DNA from 4 places in the Paenibacillus sp. Soil724D2 genome. Region 3 is predicted to be linked to each of the others. Evidence: riboswitches for the same ligand, from Rfam matches in the RefSeq annotation. Region 3 holds a riboswitch; each other region holds the start of a gene.
The links. A riboswitch is a leader RNA that binds a small molecule or an ion and turns the genes downstream of it on or off. The one in region 3 is predicted to bind cyclic di-GMP.

Region 1: it holds a riboswitch for cyclic di-GMP, as region 3 does, so the genes downstream of both, ASG85_RS30365 (putative bifunctional diguanylate cyclase/phosphodiesterase) here and ASG85_RS26410 (IPT/TIG domain-containing protein) in region 3, are expected to answer to the same signal.
Region 2: it holds a riboswitch for cyclic di-GMP, as region 3 does, so the genes downstream of both, ASG85_RS30420 (pyridoxal phosphate-dependent decarboxylase family protein) here and ASG85_RS26410 (IPT/TIG domain-containing protein) in region 3, are expected to answer to the same signal.
Region 4: it holds a riboswitch for cyclic di-GMP, as region 3 does, so the genes downstream of both, ASG85_RS20995 (transglutaminase-like domain-containing protein) here and ASG85_RS26410 (IPT/TIG domain-containing protein) in region 3, are expected to answer to the same signal.

What each region holds. Positions count from the first base shown of each region.
Region 1 is NZ_LMRY01000056.1:68-8,389, forward strand. It holds gene ASG85_RS30355 (GNAT family N-acetyltransferase) at 439-861, opposite strand; gene ASG85_RS30360 (HAD family hydrolase) at 901-1,551, opposite strand; cyclic di-GMP riboswitch class I at 1,757-1,850, shown strand; gene ASG85_RS30365 (putative bifunctional diguanylate cyclase/phosphodiesterase) at 1,913-3,694, shown strand; gene ASG85_RS30370 (MFS transporter) at 3,716-5,047, opposite strand; gene ASG85_RS30375 (sulfite exporter TauE/SafE family protein) at 5,243-6,010, shown strand; gene panD (aspartate 1-decarboxylase) at 6,516-6,917, shown strand; gene ASG85_RS30385 (YheC/YheD family protein) at 6,910-7,668, shown strand; gene ASG85_RS30390 (threonine synthase) at 7,825-8,322, shown strand, end outside.
Region 2 is NZ_LMRY01000056.1:15,488-23,809, reverse strand. It holds gene ASG85_RS30430 (ABC transporter ATP-binding protein) at 1-1,544, shown strand, start outside; gene ASG85_RS30425 (ABC transporter ATP-binding protein) at 1,528-3,330, shown strand; cyclic di-GMP riboswitch class I at 4,304-4,389, shown strand; gene ASG85_RS30420 (pyridoxal phosphate-dependent decarboxylase family protein) at 4,483-6,153, shown strand; gene ASG85_RS30415 (methyl-accepting chemotaxis protein) at 6,159-7,895, shown strand; gene ASG85_RS30410 (GDYXXLXY domain-containing protein) at 8,064-8,322, shown strand, end outside.
Region 3 is NZ_LMRY01000040.1:516-8,837, forward strand. It holds partial or broken gene ASG85_RS26410 (IPT/TIG domain-containing protein) at 1-1,586, opposite strand, end outside; cyclic di-GMP riboswitch class I at 1,664-1,754, opposite strand; gene ASG85_RS26415 (hypothetical protein) at 1,880-2,248, opposite strand; gene fliS (flagellar export chaperone FliS) at 2,251-2,634, opposite strand; gene ASG85_RS26425 (flagellar protein FlaG) at 2,644-3,000, opposite strand; gene fliD (flagellar filament capping protein FliD) at 3,052-4,008, opposite strand; gene ASG85_RS26435 (flagellin) at 4,243-5,061, opposite strand; gene csrA (carbon storage regulator CsrA) at 5,224-5,457, opposite strand; gene fliW (flagellar assembly protein FliW) at 5,451-5,885, opposite strand; gene ASG85_RS26450 (DUF6470 family protein) at 5,953-6,519, opposite strand; gene flgL (flagellar hook-associated protein FlgL) at 6,534-7,448, opposite strand; gene flgK (flagellar hook-associated protein FlgK) at 7,473-8,322, opposite strand, start outside.
Region 4 is NZ_LMRY01000024.1:40,532-48,853, reverse strand. It holds gene ASG85_RS21010 (protein kinase domain-containing protein) at 1-680, opposite strand, end outside; gene ASG85_RS21005 (vWA domain-containing protein) at 664-1,383, opposite strand; gene ASG85_RS21000 (collagen binding domain-containing protein) at 1,541-4,873, opposite strand; gene ASG85_RS20995 (transglutaminase-like domain-containing protein) at 5,072-5,878, opposite strand; cyclic di-GMP riboswitch class I at 5,892-5,979, opposite strand; gene ASG85_RS20990 (class D sortase) at 6,059-6,763, opposite strand; gene spoIIE (stage II sporulation protein E) at 6,990-8,322, opposite strand, start outside.

The DNA of each region.
Region 1 (8,322 bases), on a different contig from region 3:
AAGGCTCTTATTCAACTGCATTTCTCCCGAATCCATACTTGGAAAAATCGGACTTTATTATGAAATTGACTCTTTTAAACAACACCATTCAACCGCGTGTTTGAATTCATTCATCCAACAACCTCAACCCAGCATAATTGACGATTGATCCCGGTTTAAGACCTCAATATTGAGCATGATTAGACGAATGAATCGAATGTCTTCTCCTACAAATTAGAAAACAAAACATCAGGATGGATTTAACTTTACCTCCCCCTAACCCAAAAACATTTAATTCCATATAGATAGAAAAAAAAGGATCTGAGTCGACGACTCAGATCCTTTTTTGAAAGAGATAAATATACTTTGAGGAACAACGCTCCGCGATTTCAATTTCTAACGTCTTTTTCCAAAAATTACGAATCGTAGTTCCGTTTCTTTAACAGTCTCTGCGATCTCTTAATCCTCTTCCGCTTCTTCTACCTCATATGTACATAGAAAACGCTCTACACCCGGATATTTCTCTCCGAGGCTGCGAATGACAAACCCAATATTCCGATAAAATTGGACTGACTCTTCATCCGTTTCTGCCACGATTCGAACGGGGTGCATATCTTCAATAATTTCTAGGATAATCCCTCGTCCAAAGCCTACCCCTCTGCTCTCCGGTTCAACGGCAAGATGAGTGATCGTCATCTCCTGATTATCACTGAGTTCAAAGCCGATAATGCCCACCATGATACCTTCGGATTCATATCCAAACAACCATAGATTAGCATCATTTTCATAACGATCAATGACAGGTTGCAACGCCTCAGGATCGGGGAAAACGCTGTAACTCAGCAGTTCTTGTATATCATTTTCATTTAGTCGGGATTTCACATTTACTAACATCTTTATTCACTACTTTCGTATTGTTATCTACACATAATCTAACAACTTAAGCAAGCTGTCAATATGAGCTACAGGGGAGATTCCCTTCTCCTTCATCAGATGTCCGCTCAGCCCGTAGCTGATAAAGGGAACTCCTGCATCTACGGACGCTCTGCCATCTATCCACGAATCTCCGATTGATATCCATTCGCTCTCAAGAATGTGTGGAAAATGCTGCTTAGCGGCTAAGTATCCAGATGGAGATGGTTTCATCGCTTCCATTTGTTCTCTTCCGATGATCAAATCAAAGTATGGATGAATTCCCGTTGTTTCCAGCGCTTGTACCGCTGCCTTGTATGAATTATTTGTCACAATAACCAGGACATATCCCGTCATTAAAGCTTTCAGGAGCTCGGAAACATGGGATTCCAGTCCTGCGCCTTCCATGCCGATTAGTTCATGTTGAACGACCATATGCATCACTTCTGTATAGGACTCTTCAGACATCCCGTTCGCTTTCACATACTCAATCATGGTTGAAGTGGTATGCTCTTGAATCGGAAAACCAACTGGCAATAAATCATGATCAATAAGGTAGTCCGCCACTTGCTTTTTCATCATTTGGAAATTAATCTTAGACCTCAGCAGTGTATTATCCATATCAAAAATAATGCCTCGAACATGGCTTGATTTATACATTGAACCTCACCTATCCATCTTTAGAACTATAAAAAATCAAGAAATTAGCATTATAAATTATTCTTAGTTGAATTCGACATCGTTCGCTAATTATATGCAAATACCGCTATAGACACGTCATTTTTAACTAATTATAATAGGGCGTATTAACTGGTATTTAAGCTTTACACATCACTGACTAGTGCCTTATGAACTACATAAATAGAATCGTAAAAAGCAAACCATTGGAAACAATGCGACGCAAAGCCATGACCTAAGGCATCCCTAATTGGGATTGCTATGGACGACAGGTTACCGAGTCAAGGAGTTCATCCTTTCATTCGGGATGGGCTTTTTTATTTATACGAAATGAGGTTGATTCATGCACCATACGCTAACAGATAATTATCCAATTTACCTCATGCTGCTAACGTTCATTATTTCAATAACTGCTCTTTACTTATCCTTTAATAACAAAAAAGCACTCCAAGCTTCGCTATTAGAGTCTGCTATCGATTGTATCATGATGTTTAATTCAAGTGGGAGGATCATTGCGTTTAATCCTGCAGCAGAAGCCATTTTGGGTTACGAACGCAAAGAAGCTCTAGGGCTAACGTTAATCGATTTTCTTTTTGAAAAAGATGGCCAGGAGACAACCTTCTTAAATCTGCTATTCACAGCCAAAGATGAATCGATTATCGGTAAGCGAACCGAATTGAAAGCATTTCGATCGGATGGCAGCGTGTTTCCAGCGGAAATAACGATTACGAGCACTCCGTATAAAGGAAGGCATGTTTATACAGCTTATCTCCGTGATCTGACTGAAAAAAAGAAGTCCGAGGAAATGATACAACAGCTAGCCTATTTTGATCTTCTGACAGGCTTGCCGAATCGCAACCAGTTCAATCAGCTTTTCCATGATGTGTTAAACAAAGCCAAACAACATAATCAAAGCTTAGCTCTACTTTTCCTTGATGTAAATCGGTTTAAACTCATTAACGATACCTTAGGCCACCACTTGGGAGATCTGGTGCTGCAAAAGTTCTCCGCACTGCTCTCGGAAAGCTTGTTTGCACAAAGCATTGTTTCCAGGCTAAGTGGCGATGAATTTGTGATTTTGTACCCATTCGGGAATCGGGAGTCAGCAGCTGTGCAAGCGGAGAAAATCATTCGACAACTGGAAGCTCCTTTCCAAATTGATGGTCGAAATGTTTTTGTTTCCACTAGTATCGGTATCTCTTTGTATCCAATCGATGGAGAAGATCCGGAGGTTCTACTGAAAAATGCTGATCAAGCGATGTATTTGGCCAAAGACCTCGGTGGAAACCATTATCATTTTTATGAACAGGAAATGAGTGTCATTTATTCGAGGAGAAGTGCATGTGAGCAATCCCTCCGGTCAGCTATAGAACATAATGAGCTCTACCTCATGTACCAACCCAAATTCCATATTCCTACTGGCAAAATAATCGGGGTAGAAGCTTTACTACGGTGGGATAGCCATGCGTTAGGAAGCGTCTCTCCGAAGGAATTTATTCCTATTGCTGAAGAGTCCGGACAAATTATTGCAATCGGAAAATGGGTTTTACAAACTGCCTGCTTACAAATGAATAAATGGCAAGCTGCGGGCATGGAGCCTGTTCCTATTGCAGTGAATATATCCTCTGTCCAGTTTCATCAAGAAGATTTGGTGACAATGATTCTCGAGATTCTGCATCAAAATAAGCTGGAAGCACAGTATTTAGAACTTGAAATGACCGAAAGCATTTCGATGAATTACGACCTTAGCTGCATGGAAAAGCTTTATGCTTTAAAGCGTGAGGGAGTTAAAATCTCTATCGATCATTTCGGAACTGGTTATTCTTCTTTAAGTTATTTACATAACTCTCCAGTGGATACGTTGAAAATTGATAAATCGATCGTTCATGAGATCTCTACCTATAATTCGGAATCTTCAATCATTGAAGCTATTATGGCTATGTCACATAGTTTAAAAATGAGTGTCATTGCCGTAGGTGTAGAAACTCATGAACAGCTCAATCTTCTAGAAAGATTTGGTTGTGAAAATATACAAGGATACTTATTCTCAGTTCCACTTACAGCTGAGCTATTTGAAAAGAGTTATGTTTTCCATGATACAAATGCTAGTCCAAATGCTTTATGAAAAAAAGCCAGAATGCGGAGGTTACTCCGTCTTCTGGCTTTTCAGATCGGACGCCGAACGAATAGCAAACGGCATGGCCAATGAAAGTAAGCTTGCCAAAAGTCCAAACACGAACATACCGTGAATACCTGTATAAAAGACGCTGGATTTCGTAAGGATTGCACCCATAATGGTTACGCTGACCGCTGTTCCAATATTCCGTGCAAAGAGCTGCAACGAGGTAGAAATCCCCTTCTGGTGCGCTGCTACAAGCTGCTGTGAACCGATTGTAGTAATAGTGAAGATTATCCCATAAGCAAGACCAAGCGTCGTTAGTGCGGTAAACGTGTACCAGAATGGAGTACCCTCATGTATGAAATAAAATAAGGCAGCTGTAATGACGAGTATTATATTACCTATGACTAGAAGCCGTTTATATCCATAGCGAATTACCCATTTCCCACCAGGAACAGCAACAGCCATCCACCCAATGGATGTGCTCAGAAGTGCAATACCGCTAACAAACAACGAGTAGCCTTGATTTTGCAGGAAGAGAGGTATGAAGCTGGAAGTCCCAAAGAGAGCCGCGCAGCTTAGAAAAGAGCTTGCAATCATAATGGCCACTGGACGATTGCGCAGCAGATTTAACGGAACGATTGGCGCAGGATGTTTTCTCTCATATAAAAAGAAAGCAATCATAAATATGCCTCCTAGCGCGCCATACATATAGCTATAACGCTCAACTGCTGTAGTAAGCAGCAATAAGGAAATGCCACAGGCAAACAAAATAGCTCCGCCATAATCGACTACGGCTTTCTTCGGTTGATACACTTCCTTATATGGCTGCAAGGCAAGAAGCGCAACGATACATACCGGTATATTAACGAAAAAAATCCACCGCCAACTCAGGTAGGTCACGAAAAACGTACCCAGTAGAGGTGCTAATATGGCAGATAACCCCCACATCCCTGTGAAATACGCTTGTACTTTACCTCGCTGCTCCACCGGATAAATATCTCCCGCAATAATGGCAGGAAAGGGCATCATCACCCCTGCACCAATTCCTTGAATCGCTCTGAACAAAATCAGCTGCAGCATACTCTGGGATAAACCGCAAAGCACAGATCCGAAAAGAAACAGAAGTATGCCTGCTGCATAGATCCGCTTCCGCCCAAATAGGTCAGATAATCTGCCAGCTAATGGAGCTAATACAGTAGACAGGACCATATAGGAGGTAAATGCCCATGCGTACAGGTCATTGCCACCAATTTCTTTCACAATAATCGGCATTGTGGTATTCGCAATCGTGGTATCGATAGACGACACTAATACCGCCAAAACGATACTCACCATAACCGTAGTTCGATTTCTAATGGATGTCACCTCCTAAATACTACTTTTTTTCACATCCACATATTGTAACTGATTCCAGAATGAATGAATAGCATGTTCAGAGCATTATGAAGTCAAATCAAAAAGAGTTAAAAGTTTTCCTTTACATAATGCTTTTCTATATAATAAAATTAATCCAATATGGTTAGTGGGTAATTGGATTGGGGACATGACAACATGACTTTAACAGTTTTATTTATGGGCGTATTTGTTGGTTTTATGGTCGGATTGACTGGTGTAGGCGGAGCTTCGCTGCTCACCCCCATTTTGATCCTGATTGGAATAAATCCTTCAATTGCCGTGGGAACAGACCTTCTTTATAATTCGATTACAAAGCTTTTTGGCACGATTCAGCATTGGCGGCAGAAAACGATTGATTTCAAGCTGGTTAAAATGTTGGCCATGGGTAGTATTCCAGGTGTAATTGCAGCTATTATTTTTTTAAAATTATTCAATTCGTTCTTTCATAATCAGGAGATCATTATTAAGCATGCTCTTGGTTATGTCTTGATTCTGGTGGCGTTTGCTACTTTGTTTAAAGTTTTCTTCGGCCACAAAATCAAAGAAAATCGCTGGCAGCTCCAATCTTTGGAGGAGAAACGAGGACTAACCATTACAATTGGGGCTGTACTGGGTTTTGTTGTCGGGCTTACGTCCATTGGATCCGGCTCCTTGTACGCTATTGCAATGCTTTACTTTTTCCGTATGAACCCGGCTCAGCTCGTCGGAACTGACATTGCTCACGCTTTCTTCCTTGCAACGGCAGCAGGCATTCTGCATGCCAGTATGGGGAATGTGAATTATACGCTCGTCCTCAACCTACTCATCGGTTCCGTTCCCGGCGTCGTTATCGGCAGCATGCTCTCTGCTAAGGCACCGACCAATGTTTTGCGCATGATTATTGCAAGTCTGGTATTGATTAGCGGCATTAAATTAATTGGCTGAATCAGAGCTGAGACTCCGTTTTTATTTCCATTGAACCGATCATTCATACGAAGAAGCGTCCGAGTAAACTTAATCGGACGCTTCTTGCTATGCTCTTAACTTGTCGTTTTGTGCGGTTCCCCGGGAAATACCTGCCTTTTATTTCAACGTCATTGCCGCTCTTATCGGGATAATGAATTGGCTCGTTGGCTTGATAATATGTAAACCCAGCATGAGTGACATTGCCAACATTTCCGTTACAGCAATTGCAGCAGCTATTCTCCAATATATCCCCTTTAACCCTTCTCCGCGTTTGCCCGATCAATAACCAGAATAGGCTGCAGAACTTTTCACTCCCATCTACCCAAGTTTTACATATATCCGTTTAATTAGTATATCATAGCCCTAATTCAGCGTGGCATTTACCCATTTTTCTTTGGAAATAGGCTATAGCCTACACCAGGAGATCGACCTTAGTCATACTTTGTGATGAATACCCAATGTGATGTTAAAGGAGCTACTGCATATGCTGCGACTAATGTGTAAAGGGAAGATCCATCGTGCGACGGTAACGGAAGCCGATTTGGATTACGTGGGAAGCATTACCATAGACAGTTTATTAATGCGTAAAGCGAATATTTTACCCTATGAACTGGTTCAAGTCACAAGTCTGCGAAACGCCACCCGGTGGAAAACTTACGCGATACCTGCGCCGGAAGGCTGCGGCAAGATCGGTTTGAATGGTCCCCCTGCCCACCTTTTTGCTCCTGGCGACCTCGTTATTATTCTAAGTATGGGACTCATGAATGAAGCCGAAATTAACAACCTCAAACCTCAAGTGGTCTTCGTTGATGAACGCAATCAACTGCTCAGGGTTGAAGAACATGATCTTGTTATTCTCAAGCAAGAAGCGAAATCTAATGACTAAACTAAACACAAGTAAATGGACCAAATATAAGCTGCTGCAGAAATCGTCTGAACTTCGTGTGAATCTTCCAGAAACAGCATGGCTGCGAAAAAGCTCTTTCTGGCGCATGATAAAAAAATACAGTCAGGTCATCATTAAACCAACTGGGAGCTATGGGGGCAATGGTGTCATTCGGATCAAAAAGATGGATTCTTCCACATATGAGGTACAGGATGGCGCTACGAAGAAAAATTTTACAAACCATACCCAATTAAACGCTTATATCAAAAAGAAAGCGAGCAAAAACAACATTATTCAGCAGCGAATTCCGCTTGCTACGGTGAATGACCGGCCCTTTGATCTCAGAGTGATGGTACAGCGACGCCTAAACTCACCTTGGGAAGTGACCGGTAAACTGGCCAAAGTGGCCGGAAAGGGCTTTATCGTAACGAATATTCGCATGAGCAGCGGCAAGGTCGTATCGGTGGAACATGCTCTCAAAAACTCGGCGCTCAAAAAGATGCGGGCTTCTGATCTCCTCTCACAGCTCGATAAAGTTGCCTTGCAAGCCGCTAAGAAATTGGGTCCTTATTATCCTTGGGTGCGGACGATGGGGATTGATATGGCATTCGATAAAGAAGGGAATGTTTGGATAATTGAGGTTAATTTCGCTCCAATGCTTGAGCTATTTTTGAAATTGAAGGATAAGTCGATGTTCTACAAGATAAAGTCATTTCACAAAAAGAAAAACAAAAACAAACCAAATATTTGAATCGCTAAAATAAGTTGGAAAAATAAAAATAAATCAAAAGACACAAGCCGTTTCCATCTTCTCCTCTTGGTAATAGTCTAAATAAGAGTTTGCAATAACAAAACTCTTATTAAAACTATAATAGTTTTCTATTGAAAACTTTGAGGAGGCCCGGAGATGAAGCGATTGGGGCTTTATTGCTCACGATGTTCTGCAAGGCTCCCTTTCCGTTATCAAGAAATGAAATGCGACTGCGGTGGCACTTTATTGGTCGATTACGACTTGGAACACTTAGCTAGAACGTTAACGAAGGAAGCTTTACAAACACGCTACCCATCGATGTGGAGATATAAAGAATTGCTTCCAGTGAGTAACCCTGATTGTATCATCACCTTAGGCGAAGGCTGGACGCCACTTCTGCGTATGCAGGAATGGGAGCAGAGACTGCCTATTAAACGGCTATGGATCAAGAGAGAAGAGCAGAACCCTACGGGGAGTTTTAAGTCGAGGGGCTTCTCCGTCGCTGTTTCCTTGCTCAAAGAAGCGGGAGCGACGAAAGCGGCCGTTCCATCCAATGGAAATGCCGCAGGGGCATTAGCCGCTTATGCAGGACGTGCCGGGATCGAGGCATCCGTCTTTATCCCCATGGATTGCCCGCCATTAATCGTGGACGAA
Region 2 (8,322 bases), on a different contig from region 3:
GTGTTTTAACAGCCATTGGTCAGTATATGATCATGCGAAACGGAAGACGCTTCGAGTTTGTTTCAAGAAACCGCTTGTTTAACCATTTCACACAGCTAGGCGCAACATTTTACTCAAAGAACGGCGTTGGTAAGCTGCTAAGCTATGTGATGAATGACGTAACTGTCATTCGGGAATCGATATCCATGGGGATTAACCACATTGTAAACTCGGCGATTTTGATCACAGCTGCCATTCTCATGATGATATTCAGTTCGATCCCTCTCTATTTAATTCTCGTCTGTATATTGCCCTTGTTGCTTATTCCTGTTCTGACCGTTCGATTTCAGCCAATTATTAAAAAGCATTCCTTACAGGTACAAGAAGCATTAGGCAAAATGACGGAGTCGGCCGAGGAGCAATTCGGAGGCATACGGGTAGCCAAGAAATTCGCGGTGGAACCGATTATGGTTCGTAGGTTCAGCGAAACGGTAGATCGGATTCGCGACAACCAATTGAGATTGGTTCGGCTATCTTCCTTATTTGAAGCACTTATTCCGTTTCTGGGCGCAATATCGCTGATCATCGCGATTGCTTTTGGGGGCTATTTGACCATTCAACAGCGGATTACGATTGGCAATTTTGTTGAATTAACGCTATACATACGGATGATGGTAAACCCTTTACAGCAAATTGGCCGCGTCATTAATGCCATGCAGCGCTCTCGAGCTTCGCTTGAACGAATGAATGAGCTGCTCGATTTGAAATCGGAAATTGTGCAAAACGAGCTTGCGCAAATATCCGACCTCGATCACGAGGGGATTCGGATTGAACATTTGTCTTTCGCTTATCCTGATGATGAGGACGAGGTGCTTCATGACATAACACTGACGATTGAACCTGGCAAATCCATTGGCATTATCGGGAAAACAGGCAGCGGCAAATCGACCTTGGTGAAGCTAATGCTTAGGATATACGACCCGCCGGAGGGGACGGTATGGATCGGGGATACGGATATTCGCGATGTGACATTAGAAAGCCTGCGAAATCAAATCGCTTACGTTCCACAAGAGGGATTCTTGTTTAGCACGACCATCCGGGATAACATCGCCTTTTATAAAAGAGAATCACCCTTAGAACAGGTTGAGCGTGCTGCCAAGAAAGCACAAATCCTCTCAAGTATTACGTCATTTCCTGAAAAGTTTGAGACGAAGCTAGGCGAGCGCGGTGTCACCTTATCGGGTGGGCAGCGTCAACGAACAAGCTTAGCCAGAGGGATCATTAAGGATTCTCCTTTGATGATTCTAGATGATAGTGTAAGCGCTGTTGACTCGGTGACGGAGAAGCACATCATCGATACGATCCGCAAGGAGCGATTGAACAAAACGACCATTTGGATCGCTCATCGAATCTCCGCGTTGAAGCATACGGATGAAATTATCGTTCTTCATGAAGGCAGGATTGTGCAGCGCGGCACGCACGAAGAGCTAATTGCGCAGGAAGGCTTGTATGCCGAGCTTCATGCGATACAAGAGGGAGGTAGCGACGATGCCCAAACGGAATAACAAAAGCAATGAGGAGCGGCAGAAGACGCGATCTTCCTTTCGTTCTTTATCCGCTTATGCCAAACCGCATAGGTTCACCTTTGCAGCTGTTTTATTTTGCGCGTTACTAGGGATAGCTGCAGATTTGTTTCAGCCGTATCTAGTTAAGATCGCGATTGATGATAATTTGATGATTGGGAAAAGTGACTATCGCTCACTGCTGCTCATCTGTTTGTTTTATGCAGGTCTATCGATCAGCAGTTTATTCTTCAGTTATCTGCAGAATAATTTATTGCAGTTTGCCGGCCAAAGCATTGTTGCCAAAATACGCAAGGATTTGTTCGAGCACATCTTTAAGCAGTCGATGTCTTACTATGACCGTACGCCAAGCGGCAGCCTAATTACGCATGTTTCCAGTGATACGGAAACGTTGAATCAGTTTTTTACGCAGGTTCTTCTTAGTCTGGTTCGCGATGGCATGACACTCGTATTCATCATCGTCCTGATGTATCATCTGGACCCGCAGCTAACGCTTTACAGCATGATAGTGATTCCCATCATTGTGCTCATAGCTATAAGCTTTCGCAGATATATGCGCAAAACCTATCAGCTTTCCAGGACGCAGCTGTCTCAAATGGTTGCTTTTGCCGCTGAGAATTTATCCGGGATGCATCTCATTCAAGCTTTTCATCAAGAAAAGGAACAGATGAATCGCTTCACTGATCGGAATCTAGGATATTTCCGTGCAAATTTGAGAGAAATTCGTACCAATGTTTTGTTCAATCGTTCCTTTGATATTTTAGGGAATTTATCGGTAGCTTTTATCACCTGGATTGGCGGTATTGCTGTGTTCGATAAAACGATTGAATTCGGAGTTTTGTATGCTTTCATTACGTATATACGGCAGTTTTTTCAACCGATTAATAACATTACACAGCAATGGAATACCCTTCAATCTACAACGGTGTCTGTCAATCGAATTTGGAATATATTCGCCATTCAACCGGAAGTAAAGGATAAGGAAGGCATGTTGTCACCCTCGTTGTCCGACGTGAAGGGGGACATTCATTTCAACCATGTGCATTTTGGTTATTTGAAGGATACAGCTGTCATTGAGGATTTAGAGCTTCATATTGAGCCCGGTGAAATGATCGGTATTGTGGGGACGACGGGCGCTGGGAAAAGCTCGTTGATTAGTTTGCTTTGCCGCTTTTATGATGTGCAGGAAGGGAGTATCCGCATTGACGGCACGGATCTGCGGGATATCCCGCAGGCTGATTTACACCGAATGGTTGGACTTGTACAGCAGGAACCGTACTTATACGCAGGCAGTATTTTGGACAATGTTCGGATGTTTGATGAAACTATAACGCGTGAGGAAGTTATTGAGGCATGCCGAATGGTTGGGGCAGACAATCTCATTTCACGAATGAAAGATGGTTATGAGACACGCATATCAGAGAGAGGAAGCGGGCTTTCCGCAGGAGAGAGACAACTGATCTCATTCGCGCGAATTATCGTATTCAAGCCGAAAGTACTGATTCTTGACGAAGCTACAGCGAATTTGGACTCCCAAACGGAGCAGTTGATTCAATCCGCGCTGCAGGTCGTAGCCGAGGGAAGAACGACACTTGTTATCGCACATCGCATCTCGACCATTATGCATGCTAACCGCATCATTGTGATGAGTCAGGGGAAAATTGTTGAAGAAGGGAACCATGCACAATTACTTGCGCTTCGTGGCTATTACGAGCAATTATATCTCCATTCACAGGGGAATATGGATGCTGCACAAACTATTTCATAACATGAATGCGCCGCAACTGAGGTTGTGAAAATAAGCTTTGTCGGACTCCTTGTTAGGAAGTCGTGACGAAGCTCATTTTACCGCATAAGTAAGAATAAGTTATAGGGTAACGATGGCCCCTTTCTTATCGGCGATAAAAGCTACATCTATACGCACTCGCTCACCTTTGAATGGTCTCAATAGTGGTTTTCTCAACTGATAAGATTTTATATGTTTTGGGTTTGGGGTGAGCGAAGCTTACCCCTTTTTTATTATTGTTTTGTTTTGGAGTAAGTGAAGCTTCCGCCCTGATTACCCCAGTAATAAGAAGGGGTGTTTTGTGTGCTGATATATGGGAGAACCGGGGAAATAGGAGGGTAAGTTGCATAACGTACAACATTTATCCTTGATTTGTTCTGTGAAGGCTGAAGATGTTGTATGTTGTACAACAATTCAGCCTATTTATAGGCATTTGGGCTGCTTTGGCAGGAATTGTTGTATTTTCTGCAACATTCGTGAGGAAAACGTGGATTTGCTTGCAAATTGTTGTATAATCTACAACAATTCACGATTGAGTAAGTGTGCATGGTTACACATATGCCTTGGGCGCAATCATATGTTGCGCGTCAACCATTAGGCCCTTTTTTTTATCTAGATTCCTAGATTCTCCACTTCATTTAACCAGAACGGTGTTATCACCGTCCATAAGTTGGATTAGCTTTATCGATATAAATAAGCCCTGTATCCTCGTATTTGCGTGTCATGACAAGATTTCTTTTATTACTGGAATAACTGTCTCGAAAAGAGACAATCGAACCTATTTTACCACGATCCAAGGGAAAATGTTAAAAAAGCAATATAGTTACAATATAATATCTTTACAAACAATACTGGAAAATTGTGTTGTTTTATTTATATTACTATACTATACTAATGTATAAAATTGTAAAGTTTTGTTGTCGATTATTGTCGAAGATGGGAATTTTCACCTACAACTTTATAACGGCAAACCTATTGAAAAATAGGGACGCAAAGCTAGAGGGACTACATCCGACAAGGATATGTCAGCCAGTTGCATTGTAGCAATTGGTGGAATAGGGCATTTATGCCTATGTTTCTCCTTTTTTTTGTGAACATTTTCGTCAAGCAATTCTATCGATAGGAGAGAAATGAATGAGAGAGAAAAGATTAACAAATGTACAGCAATTATTCCCCAGTGAGGATGGAAACCGACAAACGCGACAAATGGTTTTGCGGCTCATTGAACAACTAGTAACAGGAGTGGATGGTCTCAAAAACCCGGATGGCGTCAATCTCAAGGGCGAGAAAAACCGAACAGGGACTTTCTATAACAATCTAATTCGAGAAAGCTCCATTCCTAATGGCAGCGTCCCCCTAGAGGAAGTTAATACAGAGCTATTGAAATTGCTGCATGATCATCCTTATCATACGAAATATTTTTTAACGAATATTTTACCGATGGCAAGCATCCCGGGGATTATGGGCATGATCGCGGCATTTTTGGTTAATGGCAACAATTTATGGGATGTATACGGCCCAGCCGGAGCTGAAGCTGAAGTAAGAGTCATCAGCATGATGTCCAAATTAATAGGCTATGATGCGCTGAAAAGCGGCGGGTATACGACATGGGGCGGACAAGGAGCTGTATTCTCAGGTCTCCGGATAGCGATCGCTAAATTCGTTCCGGACGCATTGCAAAAAGGTGTTCCCGACAACTTGTATGCTTTTTGTTCCGAAGCCGCTCACTACAGCTTGTTTAAATCTATGGAGGCATCAGGCATAGGGAGCGATAGATTGATTAGAGTTCGCACGAATGCTGACAGCTCCATGGATGTGAATGATCTGAGAGTTAAAATGGAAGAAGTGATCGCACGAGGCGGAATTCCGATTTACATTGTAGCTACGACAGGAACGACGGATGCCATGGGGATTGACGATTTGGAGCAAATTTATGCTGTGTCTGACAAGGCAGCCGTTCATCATGGGTTGCTTAGACCTCATATTCATGCAGACTCTGCTTTAGGTGCGTTCTTTGCTTTCTTTAATGACTATGATTTCATCTCCAATCCACTCGAATTAAAGAAAGATGTCGCTCAGGCTTTAATTTCTATCCAAAGCAAGATGAGGCATTTGCATTTGGCCGACTCGCTTTGCTTCGATTTTCAAAAGCTGGGGCAAACCCCTTACCTGACAAGCTTATTTCTGGTCAAGGATGCCGCCGATTTAAGGCTCATGGATCTGCATCCGGATGAAACGCCCTATGTCGGACATCGGGGATACGGACAGTATCACACCGGTTATACGTTGGAGTGCTCGCGCATGGCTAGCTCCATCAGCATTTACAGTGCTCTGCTTGCATTCGGCGTTCAAGGGTATCAGCAATTGCTGGCTCAGTTCGTTGAGGTTAATCTTGCTTTCCGGGAAGCGCTTCGCCAAGAAATCCCTCATGCTGAAATCGTTAATAACGACAACCCTGGCATCATTACACTATTTCGTATATATCCGGAAGGCAGTCCGCATTTTCAAGAAGAAGTTTCAGGCAAGTGCACGCTTAAGGAAATTGAACGGAATAATAAATTTAACGAGCGTTTATTCGAAATGCTTGGGAATCATCGCGATCGTATATTTTTTGGCGATACCAAAAAGCATCTGCTTGTTCAAACGAAGGATGATTGTTCTGTTGCTCTTTACGCGACAAAGATTTTTGTCATCTCCCCTTATACGGAGACCAAACATGTACATGAAATTATTCAATATTTGAAGGAAACTGTAGCGCAAGTCTACGAGAAATATTCCGAAACATCGCTATTAAGCAGGAGGTAATTGAAGTGGCAAAGCATGCTCCAAATAAAATAATAAACTGGTTCAGAGGACAAATCGCGGTGAAGATGACGAGCAGTATCTTACTGCTGCTGTTATTCGTATGCGCAGCCTTCTCCGTCTCTTCCTATTTGGCCAGCAAAAGTTTAACAACGAAGCTTGAGGATCAATTTGTTCTAAGATTAACGACAAACATTGAAAATGTTTCAAAATATATGACTTCTATTCCCGAACATGCAGATGAAATTACAGGCAAAGATCAACCGGCTTATACCAAAATAAAACAGCAATTTGAACAATTTAAAAAGCAAGACTCTCTTGAGAATGTTTATGTCTTGCAGAAAGTTCAGAATAAAGATCAAATCGTCATTTTAACCGGAGTTGATGAAGATTTCGGCACCGAGTATCCCTTTACGCCTGAAATGAACAGCGCGATCAAAGAAAATAAATTAACGATCAGTGAGATTTACAAGGACGAATTTGGTATACATAAATCTGTCTTTGTTCCCCTCAAAAATGTTAAAGGCGAAAACGTCGGAATTCTCGGGATTGATTTAGATGCCTCAGTCGTTCCCAAAACGAAGCAAGAATTGTTATGGACAACCTTTACGATTACCTTAATCGTTATAGTCGTAGGCGGTCTGATAGCCTTCTTCATAAGTCGAAGTGTGACGAGACCGGTCATTCAGCTGATGCGTGTAACAGAAAAGGTTGCTGCCGGAGATTTATCTGCACAAGTCGCAATCCAGCGAGTAGATGAGATCGGTAAATTGGCAAATGCTTTTAACGAGATGCGTCAGAATTTAGATTCCCTGATCCGCCAAATATTTTCTTCATCCAACCTTATTACCAATACCAGCGCGCAATTGTATCAGTCTGCGGACGAATCCAGCTCTAGCAGCGCGCAGGTTGCCGTTTCCATGAACAGCATGAACGAAGGGGTTGCTGAAGTTGTTTCTTCCATTACAGAGAGTACTTCATCCATCGTTGAGATCAATACGGAATTATCAGAAGTAACATCTGAAGTCAAAGAGATGCAGGAAATGGCCCACAAGGTAGGTGCACAATCTGCAGACGGTCAGCAGCTTGTTGAGAAGACATTACATCAGATGAATGTGATTCAAAAAGAGATGAAGCATTCACAAGAAGCCGCGCAGCAGTTGGGAAACCGCTCGAAGGAAATTGGGGAAATTATCCATATTATCACCGAAATTGCACAGCAGACGAACCTACTGGCACTGAATGCGTCCATTGAAGCGGCACGTGTTGGAGAACAGGGGAAAGGCTTTGCCGTTGTAGCTGGTGAAGTGAAGAAGTTGGCGGAGCAATCCACGAAAGCCGCAAGCTCAATCACAGAGCTCGTTTCCAGTACCCAAAATGACAGCCTTCTTGTCATGGAGAGCATTGTCCAGGGAAATCAAGCCGTTGAACAAGGTCAAAGCTGGATTAATGATACGTATGAAAATTTTAAAGTTATTTTTAACGGTATTTCTGTTTTCTCCAATCGGACAGACCATTTGATCCATACTTTGGAGCGAGCAGAAAGATCCTTTGAGATCATTTCGAATGCCATGCAGAAAATCTCAGGGATTACAGAGGAACAATCCGCAGGCTATGAGGAAGTGGCGGCGGCAGCTCAAGAGCAAAGTGCTTCCATTCAGGAAATTACTTCAGCCATTCGCCAACTATCTGATATGGCTGTTGTCCTGCAAAGTTCTGTTCAAAATTTTAAGATCACAGATTGAATGCAATGACTTCCTTCATTTGATTACTTGCCAGCCCAGTGCTGGCTTTTTTATTTGAAAGCCATTAATCATCCATAGGCTAATGATCTGGTACTAGGAATAGATAGTACTTCTCAAACTGCATATCTCTAGTACAATTAGAAGTAAGCGAGAGGAGGAATATTCATCATGAAATCCAAATTTGTTATGATTGGGCTAGGCTATGTATTGGGAGCAAGTGCTCTACTAACCGCCATTGTATATTTTTTTGCTACGAATTGGGAGAAATTGAACCGCTGGGAGAAATTCATTCCTGTCTTTGTGCTCATATTGGGCTTTTACGGCTTATCTGTATGGCTTTCGCGCCAAAATGGCAGGCAGTTTCTAAGTAAACTTAGCTTGTTCGCAAGCTGTATATCCTTCGGTGTAGGTGTTGGACTCATTGGGC
Region 3 (8,322 bases):
GGTGCATTATACGTAAATCCTCCCGGAACAACAACATTTGTTTCATCTGGATTTGTAAAGGTAATATCAACTGGACCAGGCGTTGTTACCATCGGAGAAGTTACTTTTATATAAGATGGATTAACATAGACTACCGATGCAGGAAGATCACCAAATTGTGCAGTGACTCCTTTCATAAAATAGTTACCTGATACGAACACCAGAGTACCACCATCAATAGGCCCGTTATTCGGCTCTATGTTTGTAACAATCGGGTCAGCTTTGTATTGGTAAGGGGCTGACGCTTGTTGAACATCCGGATTAGATACGGTAACATTGACAACACCTTGGGCTCCGGCGGGAGCAGTTACCGTCAATTGTGTGTCACTTACATATACTACATTAGTCGCCGGCATCGTTCCGAAAAGGACGGTTGCCCCGCTTACAAAGTGATTGCCGTTAATGACCACCGTTTCTCCGCCATTTGGATGACCAATATGTTTGTCCAACGACGTGATTTCCGGAGCTGGAAGCTTTACCTTCACACTAACACTCGAAATGGACTTCGATCGGCTTGCACCTGCATAGTCCTTATAAGTTATAACCGAACTCGCTGTTGAGACTGGGAAAGTACCCGTTTTTGTTTTACTTACCGGACGGATTTTATACGTAAATGAAAGGGTGCTATCCTTTAATTCATTAAAGTCCCAAATTAGCGTATTCCCATTTATGGTCGGTTTAGGGATGTTATTGTCAGCTGATCCCGGAACAATTTCAAAATTCGGATCAACAATGTCCATTACTGTAACATCAAAGGCGCTCGCCAAGCCAATTTCTTTGACAATGGCTGCATATATTTCAGCTAATCCGGTTGAACCAAGCACGAAGTGATGATGTGCTGCCGTTGTGGCCATTTCTTTAAGCAGTATGTTCGGTCCGCTTGTATCAGGATCCTCGCTCGGTTTGAGCAGTGCAATCGTATAGGTTATAATACCTGCATCCTTCGCGTCTTGCGCCTTTTGTTTTGCATACCCATATGGATCGTTCGATGGTTGATTGGCCTCCCCATCCGTCATAATGACGATGACTGGCTGCGCTTCGGGGCGATGATCCACCAGCAAGTTTATGGCTGCTTGAATAGCATCGCCAGTCGCTGTCCCACCATTTGCTTGAATTCCATTTATGTAATTTTTGGCAACGTCTTTATCTGTTGTGAAGGGGATGCTACTGATCATATTGGTTGATGAAAAATCGACAACAGCCACCCTGTGCTTTGTCAAATCCATCAAATCAACGAAACCTTTAGCAGCATTCTTTGCATTCGTCATTTTATCTTCACCGTTATTGTAGGCAGGTGCCATACTTCCCGACTTGTCGATGATAAGTACGACATCGTTCGGAACAACTACATTGACTGGCGGGGTACCCGTGATATTCAATGTAACATCAGCTGTATCCTCCGTTGTAATTATCGTCGGGGAAACAGTTTTGGTTACACTCACATAATCATTTACTGCTGCTGCCGCTTCCGTAGTTCTCAGCATCAATCCACTAAAAATCATGCTAAAGGTCAACATCAAAACTAACCATTGCTTCATTCGTCTCATGATTATTCCTCCATAATATTTGATAATATGCAAACAAAAAACAATAGCAGGTTGCTATTGTTTGTATGACCAAACGAATGGGCAACCTGGCGACCTGATCGTCTAAATTAAGCGATTAGACCCATGGCTTTGCGTCACTATATCACTATAGTTTTGCCATTCTATTCTCATTTTCTATATCCTTGGAACTAATTCCTACGTACTATTTTACTATATTTTCTTATTCTTTTTTTCACAAGTATATCTCTAGTACTTCTTACAACATTTACCTTATTTTTCGACAATTATTTCCATCACCGATTTTTATCAATGAAAAAGCCAACATTCTGCTCTTCTTCATAATGATATAGCTCTCGTGAGACTTTACCAGAGTTGATGCGTTGAAGTTGTCCAACCAGAGACTGCTGGGTCGTTTTGAATCTCTCTATATTGTTTTGTTCCATCACTAAACACGCTCTGAGGTATTGTCTCTCATGTTCAGTAAAAGAACGTCTTTCATCCAACAACGTTTCTTCAATTTTTTGCCTCAGTTCAACCTGTTCATTCTGTAAAGAAAGAAGCAAACTTTCGTTTGCCTCTTCATTTAAATCTAAATGGGAAATTTGACCTGTTGTTTCTCTCAGGTTTTCTAACAAGTGCTCCATTGGAGTCGAATGTCTCATACCTATTTCACCTTCTCCGCATTTTTCAAGCTCTTCAACGCCTCATTCCATGTATCACGCAATTCTGTAAACATCGTGACACAATATTGAGCAGATTCGGAATTAAGCTTGACATTAGCTTCGAACAACTTGCTTTGAAGAAACGTATATAAACTGTTTAAATTGTGGGAAATTTCATATTCCATTTTTAGTGTGGATTGAAGCTCTTCAATTATATTCTGTGCTTTTGTAAAATTTGTATGTTTCCCTGCAAAATCTTGTTTCTCCATACAAGTAATACCCTGTTTAATAAAGAGAATACAACCATTATAAAGCATCAAAGTTAATTCTGCTGGGGAGGACGTCTGAACACGGGTGTTTAAATACTGATTCTGTACGTTAAGCATAGAGCGTCTTCACCTCTTCTCGTCGATGATTGCACCCACAGACAGCTCCTGAAGTTTCTCCACCAGTTCGATAAACCTTTCGGACGGAACCTCACGAACAATTTCTTGGGTATCTTTATTTAAAACTTGTACGATTACTTCACCTGTTGATTGGTGTATTTTATACTTAAACTCATGTGGGGTGCCTTGAAGCGCTTTGTTAGCCTTATCAATTGAATCAAGTAAAGCCTTCTCCCCAACCGTTAATATTTGTGATTTGCTCTTGTCCTTGATTTCAATATATTCTCCGGTTGCCTTAATCGGCTCAGACACATCCTTTGTTAAAGCGGGTAATTGAACCTGGGGGAATTTGGATTGAATTTCCAATAGGTTTCCTCCTTCCATATAACAAACTTTAGGAATATTATTGCAGTATAATTAACCCATTTGACTTTGTAACCAGCTCATTTGGGAATTTCCTTTTGCAATTGCAGTCTCCATGGTACTGAACATTCTATAAAAATGGTCTTCTTTCTTGTTAAGCTTTTCTGTCATATCTGAAATTTTTTGAGCGAGATCATAGTCCTTCTTGCCCAGAGACGTATAAGTGCTAGTATACGATCCATTTGCCGAACCAGCCTTTTTCGAAATCTCCGACATCGTATTTCCAGCATCCTCATAGATCCGCTGTGCGATACCTCGATCTGTACCGGTACCGTGTGCCGTGAACAAATTAATTGCTGCTTGTGGATCCGCATCAATAGCTGCTTTTAATTTAGTTGAATCCATGTACAATTTGCCTGCGGTTGAAGTGTCGTACTTGTTATAAGCACCCGTTGTGACTCCAATATCAACAAGCGATTTATATGTCGACGTAATTCCAGTCACCTCTGTAGTCACGTCGGAACGGAAATCCAAATATGCTTTAGACACTATCGTGTCTCCGCGAAGAGAACCTTTTTTTGCTTTGTCTTCCCAATTTTTTATATCATCATCATTCATTGCCTTCTTTTGGTCGCTTGTTAGTGGTTGAAAGCTTCGCTCTACCGTCTCATCTAACTTGGATTTCAATGCAACGCTTGTGTCGTTATAAGTCGAAATAAAACTGCTTATTTTTGCGTAAATAGCATCTTTATCTGCCTGTGTGAAGGCAGGATTTCCACTACCATCTGTCCCTGATGCTGTTGGCCAGTTGTAGTTATACTGTAATTGCTTGCTCTGTTCACTTAATGGATAAATAGCTGTGTTTATTGCACGGTACGAATCCTGCAGCCACTCATTCTTTGTTTTCTGCTTATTAAGATTATCGATCGGCATATTCTCTGCTTTCATTAGCTTACTAACCATGCCATCAATATCCATACCGGAGGACATACCTGTTATTCGCATAACCATCCTGTTCATCTCCTCATTAATTTATTGTCTACTATATTTATCGTACAAGGAAGGCTCATTTATTAGCTTTATATAAAAAAATTCTATAGTTAGTAAAATTAAAAATAAAACCACGCCCAAGTAATAGAAATCATTACAAGAACTCCATGGGTGAAATCATCATAGCGTTTACGTATTCTAACTTGCACTACAAAAAAGAGACCTTCGATTTGAAGGCCTCTTTTTGTTCTTTGATTAACGGAGCAATTGCAGTACGCCTTGTGGTGCTTGATTAGCTTGTGCCAACATCGCAGTGGAAGCTTGTTGCAGGATATTGAATTTCGTGTAACTCATCATTTCAGAAGCCATGTCGGTGTCACGAATACGGGATTCAGCAGCTTGTAGGTTTTCCGCATTTATACCAACGTTATTGTAGACGTGCTCAAGTTGATTTTGGTACGCACCAAGTGAGGAGCGTGCAGTGTTAACTTTAGTGATTGCTGCATCAACTTGTCCACTTGCTGTAATAGCCGCTGCCGCTGTACCAACACCACTAGCAACACCCAGAGTTGCAGTTGTAACATCAATAGTCGACAAATCCATTACTACTTGGTCAGCAGCGCCACCACCCGTTTGAATCGTAAAGGTTGCACTAGCGGAACCGTCCAGAAGAGTAATACCGTTGAACTTCGTGTTTGCAGCAATGGAGTCGATTGCTGTAGTCAAAGATGTGTATTCAGCATCCATTGCAGTACGGTCGTTCGCGTTGTACGTGTTATTTTGCGCTTGAGTAGCAAGTTCTTTCATGCGCGTCAGCATGTCAGAAACTTCGTTCATCGCACCCTCAGCCGTTTGTACAAGGGAAATACCGTCTTGAGCGTTACGCATCCCTTGGTTCATCCCTTTAATTTGCGAGCGCATTTGTTCGGAAATCGAGAGACCTGCTGCATCGTCTGCCGCACGATTGATGCGGTAGCCGGAAGACAATTTCTCACTGGATTTACCTTGTTGTGCATTGTTAAACGTCAGGTTGCGGTGAGAGTTCATTGCGTTAAGATTGTGATTGATAATCATTTGTAATTCCTCCTTGAATTTGTATTCCACATCCATGTGGATTGTATAGGTCTTTGACCTTACATATATTATTTCGGCTGAATCGATTAGAAAGTTTATAGCAATTTAGTTCTTTATCACTATTTTTTTTACCGTTTCAATATTGATTATATAATTATTTATCTAAACATCCTCTAAATTCAGCATTTTTCTCATATTTTCGATATTTGGAAGCTCTGTAAGCGCTTCTCTATTACTCTGTTGAATAGCCTCGAACACTTCCTTACGATAAATTCTGGTATCGTTAGGAGCATTGATCCCTATTTTTACTTGATCACCTTCTATTGATGTGATAAAGACTTCAATATTCTCGCCTATGAGAATAGACTGACCATTTTTTCTTGTAAGAATTAACATGTTACACCCTCAATTTCTTTCTCGTTAAATTTTGGGAATAAAGGTGTTTGGGTACTAAAGTCTCTCGAAGGTGCATGGACAATTTGGCTACCTGATAGATGATTAATGTTTATAACAAGCGGAGCTACCAAGTTCATTGTTGATTTCTCAAATGGTGTCTTTAAAGTTATAATCCCTAGTGCAAGAACTTCTTCGTATGTATTTATTTGCAGCCATGTCTTATCTTTCTCATCCAACTCAAAACTATAGTTCTGGAAAAAAGCAAATGGGTTAGCTACAACAAAACCGATACTTTTTTCTTCTATGCTCTTTAAATAAGCAAATGGTCCCTTTTCATCAATTGTCTCAAATTCAAATAAATCTAAATCCTTAAAACCAAGAATTGAACCTTTAAAGCTAATTATTTTCCCATTTATATAATTAAACATTCTATATCCTCCTTTGCAATAATTTAAGGCAATAGCATTAGCTATTGCCTTAAATTATTGCTGATAACTACTTATACCAATCATAAGAGCTAACATTTATTTCTATTGAATTCTTTTGCTTTACATAAATATCTATATTCCCCGGAGTATAGCTAACCTGAGGTTTCTGAGGCGTGTATTGAATTTCGGCTTTATGAGGCGTAATATTTATTTCTGGCTTTCTCATTTCATAATTTAGCTTCACATTGAGATTTGAAGCCTCACCTACATATTGCAAAGGGTTTAGTTCATTTATTTGGTTTGCGGCAATCTCGGCAAATGGGTTACTAGGATTTATGATCATGGCCATTCGGTTACCATCTTCAACAATCTTACTGATAGATTGCAGTGCTACTGATTGCAGCTGGCTATAAATTTGATTCATCCATTCCAAATGATCGCCTTTCCCTAGTGCGCTCCACGCTGCAGATGAGTCCACGCTTAATTCTCCCTTGGGACTAGTAATTTCCACAGATGCTGCTTCTTGCTTAACTTCTAATTGCCCGCGTGGGGATACTATAGAAAGTTGAGCTTTCTGGGTATCTAATCCAATATGAGCAAAAGTTTGGTGGATAGATAATCGAGGTATGTTCAAGTTGAACCTCCTTATTATCTCAAGAAATCAATCAAGCTGGGTTGGATAATTTTTGCTCCTGTTGATAACGATGCTTGGTATACATTTTCATCCGTTTTTAATTTAGTGATGGTTTCCGCCATATCAGCATCTTCTGTTTTGCTGCTAAGATCAGTAAGATTTACGTCTAAATCCTTGAGTCTGTTATCCATGAGATCTATACGGTTAGCTCGCGCACCTACTTCAGATCGCACCGTTTGAAAATTGTCAAATCGTTTTGATAGATCGGTCATTAACCCCTTTGCCACAGTCAAATTTGCCGGTGTTCCAGGAGGACTTGGAGAGAAAGCATCCTTCAGACCCTTTAAAATCTTAAATAAGTTGTCGTTGTTGCCCGGAGCTCCAAATACTTCATTTCCGGTTTGATTTATTGGGATGGTTATACCAGCAGATACCTGATAGCTTATCTTCTGATCATCCGGTATATCTGATGATGCTGTAGCAATTGAATAGGGTTGTTTATCTGTGAATTGTCCATTAAATGTATACTTCCCATTAAGCTGGTCATTCCCAAGCCCTACCGCCGTTTCATACAATTGTCCCATTTCGACACCAATTGCATCTAGCGCCGACTGTGGATTAGTTCCATTTAGACCTTGAACTGTTAACTCTTGAGCCCTTTGAATGACGTCATTTATTTCTGAAAGAACAGTATCTGTATGATCCACTGAAGATTTAGCAGCATCAATGTTTCTTTGATATTGATCGTTAATGGAAATCTCACTTCGATAACGAAGTGCATAAGTAATTCCTACTGGATCGTCCGAAGGTTTATTGATCTTTCTCCCAGTAGAAAGTTGGTTTTGGCTTACACTCATTCGTTTCACATTATTACTAATATTACTTAGTAACTGTGATTGGATCATTCCTTGTGTCACTCTTAAGACCACTTATAATACCTCCTCTACGTACGATTATCTACCTACTATCCCCATACCGTTAATCACTTTATCTAGCATTTCATCGAAAGTGGTCATAACTCTTGCTGCAGCTGAGTAAGAATGTTGAAACTTAATCATATCGGACATTTCTTCATCCAATGAAACTCCACTTACGGATTGTCTGCGGCTTTCAACTTGGTCTACGAGCGCTTTTTGGTTATCTAATTGGCGGGAGGCTTCTTGAGCCTGTACGCCTAGTTGTCCTACAATGGATCGGTAGAAGTCATCAACTGTTCCTGAATTTAGAATTGCCCCGGAATTAGTCGGATCAAAATTAAATTTAGTGTCCTTCAACTGACTCATCAATAGTGCTAAGGTATTATTTCCTTTTGTAACTGTTTCAGCTGCACCTATTCCATCAGTTCTAAGTGATGTTGCAATTTTTGAAGTGTCATTATCGATTACAGGGTTTAATTGAAAGCTCTCAGCTGTAATATTCGAGAAACCTGCTTTAGCAGTAAAGAAATCCTGAGCGGCTTGAACCGGATTATCTAAAGTATATCCTAATTTATGAAGACCATTTAATCCTTTTACTGTAACCGTTAGATCGCTAGCAAGTTTTCTTGCTGTGCCCGTATAAGTTATATTATTCAATACTGTATTATTAGGCAATACCGACCCCGCAGGTATGGTAATCGTAATGTCACCGTTAGCAATCGAATTTGCTAAAGTATCCAATTGCGTTTGATAGTCAGCCACAAATTTATCTCTAGAGATTATCATGCCTTGTACTTCACCACTATTCAGATTACCTGAAGAGTAGTCGGACATTAATGAGGCTGAGGTGGTCGCATTGACAGTATCACCAGTTACTAAATTTGTA
Region 4 (8,322 bases), on a different contig from region 3:
TGATCTAGATCTCGGTTTTGAGGAAGCGTCTTGGCTAAACCAGTGAAGCGTTTGCGTTGATCGAGCGATTTTAATAGTAAAATGGCAAATGAAAATAAATCATAGCTTTCTTCCGCAACCCGCTCCCCCATATTCCAAAAGCCGCGGTCATACACTTCAGTTAGCTGTTTAATTGCTCTGCCTTTAGGAGTCACACCCCCAAAATCAATGAGATCCACATCGCCATAATTGGAAACGATCATATTCTCGACCTTCAGATCACCAAAAACGTAGCCGCTCTTATGAACTTCCGTTAACTTTCGAAGCAGGTTAGAACCAATCACATAAATCCAATCCTGACCACGTTTATGTATAAAATTAGAAATCGTCATTCCCTCAATATATCGCATGACATAGAAGGAGACTTCTTTCCCCTTTATTGACATATCATCGGCATCTATTAAAAAATTCTTGAACGAGGTTTCTGTCAGCGAAATAGCAAGCAAGGAATTAATCTCCGATTGATGATCAACCGTCTCATGGCCTGCCTTAAGCGCAAATCTAGCTGTTCCTCTTCGTACGAGAGCCACTACACCGTTGGAACCAGCACCTAATAAACGTTCGACCACATACGTCCGGCCGTTCCATTTCCCTTGGATTTCTGCCCCTGGACGGAAGGCGTCATCATACCACGTAGTCACTCAGCATCCCATCCTCGGTCTTTGGTAAGATAGGCTTCTCCGTTATGAACTGCAAAGTTTGCAGTAACGCTGGACCTGTCGGAGTTGTACCCTTCATGTTTATTTTATAGAACATCTTGTCTAAATTTGCAAGTTGATTCGTCCAACTGAGATCCATTTCTAGTTCCTGATCTCTCGTTTTGGTCGAAGGAAAGTGGAAAACAGCCAGCTCACTCTTGCCGCTGCGGGCTCTAAGACTAAGCAACAGATCATGAATCGCTTCACGCACAGCTGCATGTTTAGGCTTCATACTAGCACTGGCATCTATTAAAAGAGCTACGCGGAGTGAAGTAGTTTCACTCATGGTATCGATCACTTGAACCACTTCCGCGCGCTTATCTGGAGGTAACTGCTCTAATTGATTAAAGCCTAGAATACTTTGTAACTCCTTGCCTACTGCATGCTGAATCGTTGTGGTTACCGTTTTGCGCGTCATCATCTGAACCGTCTGGGAAAGTTGGCCTGAATTCACGATTCGACTCATCCCGCCGCCTGCCGCAGCAATCTCTTGAATCTCCTCGGTGCCTAACACCCCTAGCTCACCATGGTCAATCACGCCGATGACATTCACAGTAACGCCTTCGGTATGTGCTTGTGCTGCTGCTATTACCGGACTTACCCCTACATTGGAACATCCGTCTGTAATTAAAAGAATTTGCTTCATCATGATATTTGCCTCCCTGGCTCAAGAAAAGATTAGCTCTCTAGTAGTTCTCCTCCTAGTTTTTCCATTTAAGAGAGAGTCTAATCACGAGTAAACTAAGCGAAATAAAAAGACAGCCCGCCCCATGGTAATGGCAGACTGTCTCAAGATTGAAGTTTTATTTAGTGAATCTCCTTCTTAGGATAAGACCTAGAAGGATTAGAGTGATACCTGCAATTTCCACGTATAGATGGCTAGATTCTCCTGTCGTTGGGAGGGTCTCTGGTTTAGTGATAGGAGGGATTCCCCCTAAGGGTACATCATTATCAGTATCAATCGGTATGTCCGGATTCGTCGAAGGTGTAGGAACCGTTGGCGGTGGTGGCGTTACGCTGGGTGTTGGTGTTATAGCCGGCGTTGGCGGTGCACTTGGTGTCGGGCTTGGTGTTGACGTTGGTGGTGGTGGCGTTGCACTTGGTGTTGACGTTGGTGGCGGTGGTGTTGGTGTCGTTGGCGGTGGTGTTGGTGTCGTTGGCGGTGGTGTTGGTGTCGTTGGCGGTGGTGTTTCAGTTGTCTTCGTGTTGATCACATTGATATGAAGTTCATCTCCTGGATGAAGGGTTATCGGATTATCCTCTCTATTTAATACGTACCCCAGAGGAGCTGTTATTTCACTCACTACATAATCACCTGCAAGCAGATTATTAAAGACAACCGAACCTGTTTCATCTGTTGTTAACGTGTTGATTAAAGTCTTCTTATCACCTGATTTGCGATACAGTTCAAAGATTGCGCCGCTGAGCATTAAGGTGTTATTTGCAGAGTCAATTTTGTTAACCGTCAATGACCCTCGAACACCGCTACCGGTGCCAGATCCGTCCGAAACACCTACTACGATTTCCTTGGTCGTTTCTTTCATAATAGTGGTCACGTTCGTGCCGCTAAGTGTAATTCTATTGGTAACCGTTTCGTGATCGCTGGCCCTAATTAACGATTGATATTCCAAAATGTACGCAGTTGTTATCGGATTGACAAAACTCAGCTCAAAGGTTTGTTTACCTTGAGTATCCGTTTTAATAACTAGTGTGTAGACCACGTCCTTCGTTAATTCTGATCCCTTCATGACATTCCCGTTACTAGTCACGGTTGTTGCAAATAAATGGAATGAATTTGGCAATAATTGTTGATTTATTGACGGTATATCGATGATTTTTGCATCGTTCAACGTAGATTGACCATAATTAATTTGGACTGTCCAGTTTATTTTATCTCCGCTTTGCCCTCCACTTTTAGTCACATATTCTCCACCTTTAGGAATGGGCAGGGTCGCGCTGAGATTGTTTGTAACTGGCTCAGTTCCGTTGAATGCTCTAGCCGTATTAGTAACCGTGCTGTTAATCAGTTGACCTTGCAGACTCGTTTTAAAAACGATGTAATAAGGTTCTGAAATGGCTTGTTGAAAAAGAATAACTAGCTTGTTTTGGCTATCCACTGTGTATTTATATTTCGAAAGGTCTATTTCATCTGCTGGAGTTGGGGCTAAAGGGATACCATTTGGCGGGATGTTCATCTTATATACTTTTAACGAATCGTTGGTAAACTTTTGATTGGACTCTAACGTATCTTGAACACTAGCATTTGTAATAGTTTTTCCGTTATAGTTGACTCCCACTGTCCATGTGAGTTCTTTAGTAACAGCGTTGTAAGCACCGTATTTAAACCCATTGTTCTTCACTTCATCTCTTGGGATAAATGTTGCTATTGCCGTTTGCGACTTTCCTGCATTAGCGCTATCGACCCAATCCACCTTAGCTGAATTAATAAAATTTGCATTCCCCGGTGGGCTAATCAAATCTATATTAAAATATGTTGTGTAAGTAATCGAAAGAGGTTCTGAGATCGTATTCTTGAATTTCACTGTGAACCCTTCATCTTCGACACTATTGAGGATATAATCCGTCGACGGCAAGACCACATTTCCTTTTTTAATGACTATTGAACTGGGTATAAAACGCAGTCCTTTATTTGAAAAAGTATCGGTCACAACCATATTTTTCATTACTTGACTGTCTCTATTGATGATAATATTCCAAGCTACGGTTTTGGCGTTGTAATCTGCGGTTCCAGGATACTTGTAAACAGCCCCCTGTTCAACAGGCCGAGATGCTGAATCACTTTCTCCGCTGCCGGACGTAACGCTATTCGTTATGATCATATTTTTCAAAACTGGACTACTTGCCTTGGTCTGATAATTAATTTTATATGCCGATGAAATATTATGATTAAATTGCAGTTTAAATCCTTTCTTGCCAGCAGCTGCTTCCGTTGTAATGGTGTACTCCCCACTCGGCAATTCACTTCCCAGTGTCTCATTGCCACTTGGATTGAACGTTACTGGATAGATATGAAGGGATCCTGCAACTATTTCTTGTGTATCATTGAATAAATCTTTTAGGAATGCTGCTGATTGGGCAATAGTCCTTTCATTATAATTATATTTGATTCCCCAATTAATAATCTGCGTAATGGGACTATAGCTTTCCGCAATTTTATCCAAAGAGCTGCCACGCGTTACATGGACTGTCGCAGAGGTCTGAGCTGGGTTTTTATTACTTCCCCCGAAGGTTGCCGTATTCACAAAGGTTGCTTTGTCAAAATCGGTTATTGGCGTCGTATATTGAATGCGGTAAGCCGTGTGAATAGGAGATTCCGCGAATCGAATAGAAAGATCTGCTCCTGTTCTAGTTACTGTATACTTGCTGGCATCCACTAATGCTCCTTGTACGACAGTTCCATCTAAGTGAACCCCTAGATCATAGACTGCTACAGTAACTGGAACAGATAAACCCGGTGGGATAGGATCCGTCACCACTGCGTTCTGAACAGAATCCAGCGTCTTATTCACATCCACGGTCCAATGAATATCTTTCGAATTAAATCCAGAAGATACACCTCTTTTTTCAATTGTGGAAGTGACAGAAGGTTTAAGATGAAGAGTGAAAATCTGATCACCAGATTGAATCGGAATGGTAATCGTTACCGTCGTGCTTTCAGTAAGTTTACTTGTATCTAAATGTGTTCTGAACGTGAGCGTGCCATGTACATTGTCATGGCTTTCGATGTAGTTGTTAAAAGTGATCACCGCTTGATGACTAGCTTGATCAACATGGAAAGTTCCTATCTGGTCCTGCCCCATGACCAAAACACCAGGAATATCGTTGAATAGTAAAAATTGCTGCGGCAGTGTGAATGTATACGTATCACCACCTTTGTACCCATGACCGTTAGGCAGAGACCACGTATAGTCAAGCTGTATTGTGGAGTTTGGCTCGTAAACATTGCCGGTCACGACTTGACCTGCGCTGTCATATACAGCCATCGTCACGCTGTCAAGAATATTGTTTGAAATCGTGTTCGCACTGGCCTTAGTAATAAAGCCAATCCCGTAAATACTCTGCATAAAAATTAATAAAGTAATCAGCAACGCACTCGTCTTTTTCTTCAACATCATTTCATACCTCCATTCATGGATCAATTTTTTATAGAGATTATTTATGTGTGCTACCTCTTATGACTTTGAAACAAAATGTATCATTATCAATGATATATGATACAAGATGTATTGTAAATATTGGGATTTATTGTTTTTCAACATGGAAAGCACAAAAAAACCTGTTCTCAGTTATGAGATCAGGTTTCATCATTTCACTTAATATATTCTGGATATCTGATAATTAGAATCATTTTTTATGACATCTATCGTTTCACCGGCTTGTATATGAACAGCGTCATACGTCGTATCAATCGTCACCCATTCCTTACTTTCCTTCAGGAAGACTTGATTCCACGCATGATAAGTATCTGGCGCATGACTTTCATATCCCATAACCAGACGGGTTGGAATCCCCTCACTTCTTGCCATAGCCGCAAAAGTAGCTGCAAAGTCATAACAAATTCCCTTGGACTCTGCATAGACCGTATCCAGATTAGGTATATAACTATCTGCTACAGTTTGGGCCTTCTCGTAATCATACTGAAAATGCGTGGTGATATATCCATAAATGGCTCTTATTTTGTCGATATCTTTTTCTTTATCTCCAACTAATTGCTTAGCCTCAACGACCGCCTTCGATTCATCGTTCCAATCGATCAACGGAATGGACTGCAGAAATACGGCATTCTCGTCTTCCATTTCTAAATCGATTTGTTCTTGCGCTACAACTTTATATTTATTAGCCCCAATGGACTCACCTATCAGCACTTTATACTGGCCGTTTCCAAGCTGCAAAGGGTACTGATCCCCTTCTACGAAGGTGTAATCATATTTAACATTTTCTCTCATGATTCGCACGAGAACTTTGGAGTTCTTATCGTTTGAATAATGAACCGAGATAATCCCTTTATTCAGAGCATCTTTATCAATCACGGAAGGATTGGAAGCTGCAAATATCCCTTGCGGAGCAAGAGCAAACAGAAAAGTTGCCATGATCGTTCTTATAATTGGCTTTTTAAACACAAAAAAATCCCCTTTCGGTAACTGGCTGCCAACTTAGTTCGGCTAAGGAAGGCCCTTTAGTTTTGCGTCTCTAGTTTTCGCTAGATTTGCCTTTATCGGAGGAACGCACCGACTCCCTATAATCACTATAGTGCAATCTTAACATAGGCTTGTCTCTCTGAATAGACAAAATATTACATTTTATTCCTTCGACTGCACCATGATTCCCTTGATCGCAATACGATGAGTCGGATTTTCCATTGGATGGCAAGTTATTAGCGTAATCTCCCGATCTTTGCCGTTGCCCTTCAGCACCCAAACATCCTCTGGGAGGACATACTGTTTGTCCACTACTTTGTAGATATACGTTTTGCTCCCTGTATTCACTTCTATGAAATCCCCTTCGGTTACTTCATCTAATCTATTAAAATTTTTTCCGTAGGTCAGGTTTCGATGACCCGCAATGGCATAATTACCAACAGCGCCTGCTTTGCCTGTATTGGCTATGCTGGCGACGGAAATCTTCAAATTATTCACGGTTGCATCTGTTAGAATAGGGAGCTTCAGATCAATTTTATCGATAGTGAGGACACCCTCTATATTCTTCTGCGGCAATGTTACAGGCTTCGGTGTCGTTTTCACGGCCAAGGGGCTTGGTTGGCTGCTCAGCTGGCTGCTTGTCGGCAGAGATTCCACTGCTGCGGGACTGGAAGAAGGTACGACCAAGCCCGGATCTGCCTCCTCCTCGAGGACAGTGCCTGTTTGATCCATATCCTGCAGATTTTCCTGCCATTGTTTCAAAATTTTGTTCTGCTGATAGCTCTCATAACGATCGTTTAACGTTGGATAGAGAAAAATGATAATCCCAAGAACGATAAATAACAGAGATAGCTCTTTTCTAATCATCAGTGGTGCCACCTTTCTCTTGGTTCTCAATGACACTCCAGGGAAGCTTAGCATCAGCCAACCCAGACATATTAATAAGTTAAGCATGCTTCTAATTCTGAGCGCAACCTTTATTGAGCATTAATTTACTAGTTTCGAAATAGCATCACTCGCTATGCTCCTAAGGGAATAACGGCACATAAAAAGCCATAACAGCAAATGAGCTGTTATGGCTTCTATTCCTCCATTAGCTAACCGTCTTAGGACGCTCCATTCGCGTAATTCCTGGCCAGCGGAATGTAGCCCACTCAGGCTGCCTCTTCTCGACTCGTGCCACAACGACGGTCATATCATCTTGAATTTCGCCATGATGGTGGCGGAAAATTCTTTCTAATAAGCAGTCCGCAAAATCCTGCGGCATCGTCGTATCAATTTCCTGTATCATCCGCTTCATCCACATCTCTTTATTTACCGCATGTCCCGGTGCATCGTAGATCCCATCTGTCATCATGACAAGGATATCACCCGATTGGAGCGGAATCGAGACCAAATCAACATCTATCTCACTCAGGATGCCGACTGGCAGGTTATTCGCCGATATTGAAATCACTTCCGTTCCGCGCTTAATGAAGCTAGGGGTAGAGCCAATCTTCATGAACGTTGTGTTTGCACTGTACATGTCGATCAAGGCCATATCTACGGTCGCGTACATCTCATCCGAAGAGCGCAGCATCAACACCGAGTTCAGCGACTTGATCGCCAGCTTCTCGTCCATCCCTGACTGCAGCAGCTGCTGGAGGATGCTCAGAGCCGTCTGGCTCTCCGCACGCGCGCGCTCGCCGTTGCCCATGCCGTCGCTTAGCGCCACGGCATACTTGCCATTGCCCAGCTCCACCGTGGAGAAGCTGTCGCCCGAGAAGAGGTCGCCGCCTTTGGCTGCGCCGGCGACCCCGGTCTCAACCTCGTATTCCTTGGCGGAGCCGAATACGACCGTGCTGTAGCCCTCGCCGCGCTCATGCATTTCCTCGCGCATGACGGCGACGTTCTCGCCGATAATTTCGCTCAAGAGCGGCGCAATGATTTTCCGACATTCATCGAAGCCCTTCGTGTATTGATGAATGATCTCAATCTCGATATTTCCTTCATCCAAGGAAATGATATCGATGGTATGGATGGATAAGCCCAGCTCCTCCAGGGCATTACGAATTTGCTCTTCTTGAAGGAACAGCTCCTGTCCTTCCCGTTTAATCTCCTTGGCCAAGTCCTCCATGACTTGGGACACGCCCGAAAGCTGATCCGCTACGAGATGTCGGCTATCCATAATCTGCTTTTTCCAATGCAAATCATTCTTGTACAAGCTATACTGCTGCTTCATCACATCCAGCACTTGATCCGTGCGTATACATACCTTCCTCCACTCTGGTGGAATATTCTTCTTCGTCATACTCTCCTTCATCTCAATTTGGGTCATCATATCGGTCATATACGTATAGGTTTGGTAAAATTTTTGATCCCAGCACTGGCTCTTTTTCCAGCAGGAATCACAAGCCTTCTGCGCAACCGCATTCATGAAATGACCA